DNA from 2 places in the Streptomyces sp. NPDC094032 genome. Region 2 is predicted to be linked to the other one. Evidence: riboswitches for the same ligand, from Rfam matches in the RefSeq annotation. Region 2 holds a riboswitch; the other holds the start of a gene.
What was found. Region 2 has a riboswitch for ZMP and ZTP ahead of ABTZ54_RS16815 (bifunctional 5,10-methylenetetrahydrofolate dehydrogenase/5,10-methenyltetrahydrofolate cyclohydrolase). Riboswitches for the same ligand answer to the same signal wherever they lie in the genome.
Positions count from the first base shown of each region.

Region 1: linked by a shared signal. The riboswitch ahead of glyA (serine hydroxymethyltransferase) and the one ahead of ABTZ54_RS16815 (bifunctional 5,10-methylenetetrahydrofolate dehydrogenase/5,10-methenyltetrahydrofolate cyclohydrolase) in region 2 are both predicted to bind ZMP and ZTP.

Region 1 is NZ_JBEOUE010000012.1:225,720-229,310, reverse strand. It holds gene rocD (ornithine--oxo-acid transaminase) at 1-898, opposite strand, end outside; ZMP/ZTP riboswitch at 1,004-1,093, shown strand; gene glyA (serine hydroxymethyltransferase) at 1,160-2,485, shown strand; gene trpS (tryptophan--tRNA ligase) at 2,566-3,579, shown strand.
Region 2 is NZ_JBEOUE010000010.1:142,941-146,531, reverse strand. It holds gene ABTZ54_RS16820 (hypothetical protein) at 1-194, opposite strand, end outside; gene ABTZ54_RS16815 (bifunctional 5,10-methylenetetrahydrofolate dehydrogenase/5,10-methenyltetrahydrofolate cyclohydrolase) at 334-1,188, opposite strand; ZMP/ZTP riboswitch at 1,217-1,322, opposite strand; gene ABTZ54_RS16810 (GAF domain-containing protein) at 1,504-2,778, shown strand; gene exaC (acetaldehyde dehydrogenase ExaC) at 2,826-3,591, shown strand, end outside.

The sequences.
Region 1 (3,591 bases), on a different contig from region 2:
TCACCTCAAGCCCCACCGCACAGGCCAGCGGATTCCCCCCGAACGTCGACCCGTGCTCACCCGGCCGGAACACCCCCAGCACGTCCCGGTCGGCGACCACCGCGGAGACCGGCACCACCCCACCCCCCAGCGCCTTGCCCAGGATGTAGACGTCCGGCACGACCCCCTCGTGCTCGCAGGCGAAGGTCCGCCCCGTACGCCCGAGCCCCGACTGGATCTCGTCGGCCATGAAGAGCACGTTCCGCCGCGAGGTGAGCTCCCGCACCCCCCGCAGATACCCCTCCGGAGGAACCAGCACCCCCGCCTCGCCCTGGATCGGCTCAAGCAGCACCGCCACCGTGTTCTCGGTGACCGCCGCCTCCAGCGCGGTGAGATCCCCGTACGGGACGATCTCGAACCCCGGCGTGTACGGCCCGAAGTGGTCCCGCGCCTCGTGGTCCGTGGAGAAGCTGACGATCGTCGTCGTCCGGCCGTGGAAGTTGTTCCCCGCCACGACGATCTTCGCGTGCCCGTCCGGCACGCCCTTCACCTCGTACCCCCACTTCCGCGCCGTCTTCACGGCCGTCTCGACGGCCTCGGCGCCCGTGTTCATCGGCAGCACCGCGTCCTTGCCGCACAGCTCGGCGAGCCGCGTGCAGAACTCGCCGAACCGGTCGTGATGGAAGGCGCGCGAGGTGAGCGTCACCCGCTCCAGCTGCGCCCGGGCGGCGTCCAGGAGGCGCGGGTTGCCGTGCCCGAAGTTGAGCGCCGAGTAGCCGGCGAGCATGTCGAGGTAGCGGCGCCCCTCGACATCGGTCACCCACGCCCCTTCGGCGGTGGCGACGACCACGGGCAGGGGGTGGTAGTTGTGGGCGCTGTGCGCGTCCGCGGCTGCGATCTCGTCTTGCGTTCTCGACACGGGATCTCCGATCGTCCTGCGGCCAGGGGCTGGTGTCCCCTGTTCTTATCGTCGCTCGGATGCCGGACGAGGAAACCTGTGTGACGGCGCGCCCGCTAGGCTGGAAACACGCGCGGCGACTGGCGTACGGGGAAGCGACCCCGGGGAAGCCGCGCAGGCAGACCACACGAGGTGCCGCCCGCCTGGGCATCACGGGAACCGACCGGGTCCCGTGCGGCGCCACGCAGGCGCCAGGGGGACCCCAGCTGCCCCGGAGCAAAGATGACCCACCCCACCCACACCGCCCCCACCCACATCGCCCCCACCCACACCGCCCCCACCCACTCCGCCCCCACCCACCCGGCCCTCACCGCCACCGACCCGGACCTCGCCGCCCTGATCACCGCCGAGGAACGCCTCCAGGCGGACACCCTCCGCCTGATCCCGAGCGAGAACTACGTCTCCGCCGCCGTCCTGGAAGCCTCCGGCACGGTGCTCCAGAACAAGTACAGCGAGGGCTACGCGGGCCGCCGCTACTACGAGGGCCAGCAGAACATCGACCAGGTCGAGACCCTGGCAGTGGAGCGCGCCAAGGCCCTGTTCGGCGTCGAGCACGCCAATGTGCAGCCGTACTCCGGCTCTCCGGCCAACCTCGCCGTCTACCTCGCGTTCGCGAAGCCGGGCGACACGGTGATGGGCATGGCCCTGCCGATGGGCGGCCACCTCACCCACGGCTGGGGCGTCTCCGCCACGGGCACGTGGTTCAGGGGCGTGCAGTACGGCGTACGCCACGAGGACGGCCGGATCGACTTCGACCAGGTCCGGGAGCTCGCCCTCAAGGAGCGCCCGAAGGTGATCTTCTGCGGCGGCACCGCGCTGCCCCGCACGATCGACTTCGCGGCGTTCGGCGAGATCGCGAGGGAGTCCGGCGCGGTCCTCGTCGCGGACGTCGCCCACATCGCCGGCCTGATCGCGGGCGGCGCCCACCCGTCCCCGGTGCCGCACGTCGACGTGATCTCCACGACGACCCACAAGACCCTGCGCGGCCCGCGGGGCGCGATGCTGATGTCCACGGAGGAGCACGCGAGGGCCCTGGACAAGGCGGTCTTCCCCGGCCTCCAGGGGGGCCCGCACAACCAGACCACCGCGGCCATCGCCGTGGCCCTGCGCGAGGCGGCCCAGCCCTCCTTCCGTACCTACGCGCACGCGGTCGTCGCGAACGCCAAGGCACTCGCCGAGGCCCTCCTCGCGCGCGGCTTCGACCTGGTCTCCGGCGGCACCGACAACCACCTGATCCTGATGGACCTCACGCCCAAGGAGGTCCCGGGCAAGATCGCCGCGAAGGCCCTCGACCGGGCGGGGATCGTCGTGAACTACAACACCGTCCCGTACGACACCCGAAAGCCCTTCGACCCCTCCGGCATCCGGATCGGCACGCCGTCCCTCACCTCCCGCGGCCTGGACGTCACACACATGCCGCTGGTCGCCGAGTGGATCGACCGAGGAGTGGCCGCGGCGGGCAAGGCCGACGAGGAGACACTGGCGACGGTCCGCGCGGAGGTCGCGGAACTCATGGCGGCGTTCCCGGCCCCGGGCCTCCCGGCCTAGCCGCCCGGAGGACAGCGGTCCGCCCCGCAAGGGGCGGCCGCAGTCGGGGATCGCGCCACGCACCTGAGAGAATGATGGGCATGGCCTCTGACAGTCCTCGTGTGCTCTCCGGAATCCAGCCCACCGCCGGCTCGTTCCACCTCGGCAACTACCTCGGCGCCGTCCGCCAGTGGGTGGCCCTCCAGGAGTCCCACGACGCCTTCTACATGGTGGTGGACCTGCACGCGATCACGGTCCCGCAGGACCCCGACGCGCTGCGCTCCAACACCCGGCTCGCCGCCGCCCAGCTGCTCGCCGCGGGTCTCGACCCGGAGCGCTGCACGCTCTTCGTCCAGAGCCACGTGCCCGAGCACGCGCAGCTGGCCTGGCTGATGAACTGCCTCACCGGCTTCGGCGAGGCCTCCCGCATGACGCAGTTCAAGGACAAGTCCGCCAAGCAGGGCGCGGGCAACGCGACCGTCGGCCTCTTCACGTACCCGATCCTCCAGGTCGCGGACATCCTGCTCTACCAGGCCCACCAGGTCCCGGTCGGCGAGGACCAGCGCCAGCACATCGAGCTGACCCGCGACCTCGCGGAGCGGTTCAACGGGCGCTTCGGCGAGACGTTCACGATCCCCGCGCCGTACATCCTGAAGGAGACGGCGAAGATCTACGACCTCCAGGACCCGTCGATCAAGATGAGCAAGTCGGCGTCGACGCCGAAGGGTCTGATCAACCTGCTCGACGACCCGAAGACGACGGCGAAGAAGGTCAAGAGCGCCGTCACGGACACCGACACGGTGATCCGCTTCGACCCGGAGCACAAGGCCGGCGTCTCCAACCTGCTCACGATCATGTCCGTGCTCACCGAGACCTCGGTCGCGGATCTGGAGAAGAGCTACGAGGGCAAGATGTACGGCGCCCTGAAGACCGACCTGGCCGAGGTCATGGTGGACTTCGTCACGCCGTTCCGGACCCGGACGCAGGAATACCTGGACGACCCGGAGACGCTGGACTCGATCCTGGCCAAGGGCGCGGAGAAGGCGCGCGCGGTCGCGGCGGAGACGCTGGCGCAGGCCTACGACCGGATGGGCTTCCTGCCCGCGAAGCACTGAGTCCAAGGGCCC
Region 2 (3,591 bases):
GCCCCGGCGGGCGCGGGGCCGACGGCGCGCGGGGCACGGGTGTCGGGGCCGCCGCGCGCGGTGAGGGCGACGGACAGGAACAGGACCGCGGCGAGCGCCGCGACGAGCAGGGCGACGGCGCCCGGCCGTCTGGGGCGCCGGGCGCCGCGGGACGGGGATGCCGTCGGCGGGTGGAGCATAGGCAACAGGTTCACCCGGCGTCGTCCATGTGGCGAGCGATATCCGTGACTTGGGCACCGCTCATACAGAACCGTGACATTCCCGCAGCTGGGGCGAGACCCTGATCACGGCCCACGAAGTGCGCAGGGTCTGCGGGCAGCGGGGTACGGGAGGTCAGAGCCCGAGCTGGCGCTCGGCCCCCTCGACGGTCTGGGCGAGCAGGACGGCGATGGTCATCGGGCCGACACCGCCGGGCACGGGGGTGATGAGGGAAGCACGCTCGGCGGCGCTCTCGAAGTGGACGTCGCCGACGTTGCCCGGGTTGTAACCGGCGTCGATCACCACGGCGCCCGGCTTGATGTCCTCGCCCTTGATGAAGGAGGGCTTGCCGACGGCGGCGACCAGGATGTCGGCCTCGCGGACGGCGGCGGAGAGGTCCGTGGTGCGGGAGTGGCAGTAGGTGACGGTGGCGTCGCGGCCGAGGAGCAGCAGACCGGCCGGCTTGCCGAGGATGGCGCTGCGGCCGACGACCACGGCCCGCTTGCCGCTGAGCTCGACGTCGTACGCGTCGAGCAGCCGCATGATGCCGCCGGGGGTGCAGGAGACGAAGCCGGGCAGGCCGAAGCCCATGGCGGCGAAGGAGGCCATGGTGACGCCGTCGACGTCCTTCTCCGGGGCGATGGCCTCGAACGCGGCGCGCTCGTCGATGTGCGGGCCGACCGGGTGCTGGAGCAGGATGCCGTGGACCTCGGGGTCCTCGGAGAGGGCGGTGATCGCCGCGACGAGCTCTTCGGTGGTCGTGTCGGCGGGGAGTTCGACGTGCTTGGAGCGGATTCCGGCCTTCGCGCAGCGGTTCTGCTTCATCTTCACGTACGTGACGGAGGCCGGGTCGGCGCCGACCAGGACGGTCGCCAGGCAGGGGGTGGTGCCGGTGCGGCGGGTGATCTCGGCGGCGCGGACGGCGGTCTCCTCGACCGTGCGGCGGGCGAGCGCGGTGCCGTCCATGAGGCGGGCGGTGCTGGTGGACATGGGCCACTCCTGGGCGTCGACGATGACCGGTGGATGCCCAGGCGCGCGACCGCGACACGGCGGCTCCGGTGAGCGCCTCCGCCGGGCCGCTCCCCGGTGGTGATCCACCTCAAGCGCCAGTCACGGCCCGGAACCACTGTACGTGACGGTCCGCGTGACGAGTACCGGACAGGGGGCATATGCGAACTCGCGTACACGCTTGTCGGCGCCCCGCGCGCGCACGACGATGGCGTCCACGAGGCGAACGACCTCGCAGGGGAGGCCGAGTTGAGCGTTGCGCGGACAGGCACGGCGGGTGGGGCGGGACCGGCGGGTGTGGCGGGACCGGCCTCCCGGGACGGATCCGGCGCCGTGCGCGAGGCGCACGAGGCGTTCACGGCCGGGGGCCCGCTCGGTGTCCCGCCGGTGCGGCCGCTGGTCGCCGAGTCGTGGCGGCGCTCGGTGCGGGCGCGGGTGAGCCCGGACGGCGCGGCGCGGGTCGAGCTCGACGAGGAGGAGCTGGCGGGGCACCGGGAGGAGCACCCGCTGGCGGCGGCGATGCCGGTGATCCGGGAGCTGATGGGGGCGTACGCGCGGGACGGCGAGCATCTCATCGCGGTCTGCGACGCGGCGGGGCGGCTGCTGTGGGTGGAGGGGCACCCGGGGACGCTCCGCAGTGCGCGCCGGATGAACTTCGTGCCCGGGGCCCGCTGGTCGGAGTCGGCGGCGGGGACCAACGCCCCGGGGACGGCCCTCGCCGTGGACCGGCCGGTGCAGGTGTGCGCGGCGGAGCACTTCCAGCGGCCCGCGCAGGCCTGGACGTGTGCGGCGGCCCCGGTCCACGACCCGCGCAGCGGGCGGCTGCTCGGCGCGGTCGACATCACGGGCGGGGACGGTCTGGCGCATCCGCACAGTCTGGCGTTCGTGCAGGCGGTGGCGCGGGCCGCCGAGTCGCAGCTGGCGCTGCTCGCGCCCGCCCCGGTCGCCGTACGGCCGCGGCTCTCGGCGCTGGGCAGGGACGAGGCGCTGCTGCACGTGGCGGGGCGCCGACTGCGGCTGAGCCGTCGGCACAGCGAGATCCTGGTGGTCCTGGCGCACCGGCCGGAGGGCGTCGGGGGCGACGAGCTCCTGACCCTCCTGTACGAGGACGAGTCGGTGACCCCGGTGACGCTGCGGGCGGAGATGTCCCGGCTGCGGGGGCTGCTCGGCGCGGAGCTGCTGGCGTCGCGCCCGTACCGGCTGACGGGGGTGGTCGACGCGGACTTCCTGACGGTGGACCGGCGGCTCGCCTCGGGGGCGGTGGCGACGGCGCTCGGGGAGTACGCGGGGCCGCTGCTGCCGGGGTCGCGGGCACCGGCGGTGGTACGGCTCCGGGAGCGGCTGGCCGGGCGGCTGCGGGCGGCGCTGGTGGACCGGGCGGATCCGGGGCTGCTGGCGGACTGGGCGTACAGCGCGTGGGGCGAGGACGATGTGGCGGTGTGGCGGGCGCTGGCCTCCGCGGTGCCGGCGGCGCAGGCTCCGGCCGTACGGGCGCGGCTGACCGCCCTGGACGCCGAACTGTCGGCGGGTGCAACGGGGTTGCAACGTCGGCCCGCGCAGACTCGCCGCTGAGCACAGCCGGCCAGGGACGGCCGGCGCGGTACGAGGAGGCCACACCCATGACCCGTTACGCCGCACCCGGCACCGAGGGTTCGATCATGTCGTACGAGCCCCGCTACGACCACTGGATCGGCGGCGAGTACGTCGCCCCGGCGCTCGGGCGGTACTTCGAGAACCCGAGTCCGGTCGACGGCAAGGCGTTCACGGAGGTGGCCCGGGGTACGGCCGAGGACGTGGAGCGGGCGCTGGACGCGGCGCACGCGGCGGCGCCGGGCTGGGGCCGCACGGCGCCGGCGGAGCGGGCCCAGGTCCTGCTGCGGATCGCGGACCGGATGGAGGCGAACCTGGAGGCGCTGGCCGTCGCGGAGAGCTGGGAGAACGGCAAGCCGGTCCGCGAGACGCTCGCGGCGGACATCCCCCTCGCCATCGACCACTTCCGCTACTTCGCGGGGGCGCTGCGCGCGCAGGAGGGCTCGCTGAGCGAGCTCGACGAGGACACCGTGGCGTACCACTACCACGAGCCGCTGGGGGTCGTCGCCCAGATCATCCCGTGGAACTTCCCGATCCTGATGGCGGTGTGGAAGCTGGCGCCGGCGCTCGCGGCGGGCAACGCGGTCGTCCTGAAGCCGGCCGAGCAGACCCCGGTCTCGGTCCACTTCTGGCTGAGCCTGGTGGCCGATCTGCTGCCGCCGGGCGTGCTGAACATCGTCAACGGCTTCGGCGAGGAGGCGGGCAAGCCCCTGGCCTCCTCCCCCCGCGTCGCGAAGATCGCCTTCACCGGCGAGACGACCACGGGCCGGCTGATCATGCAGTACGCCTCGGAGA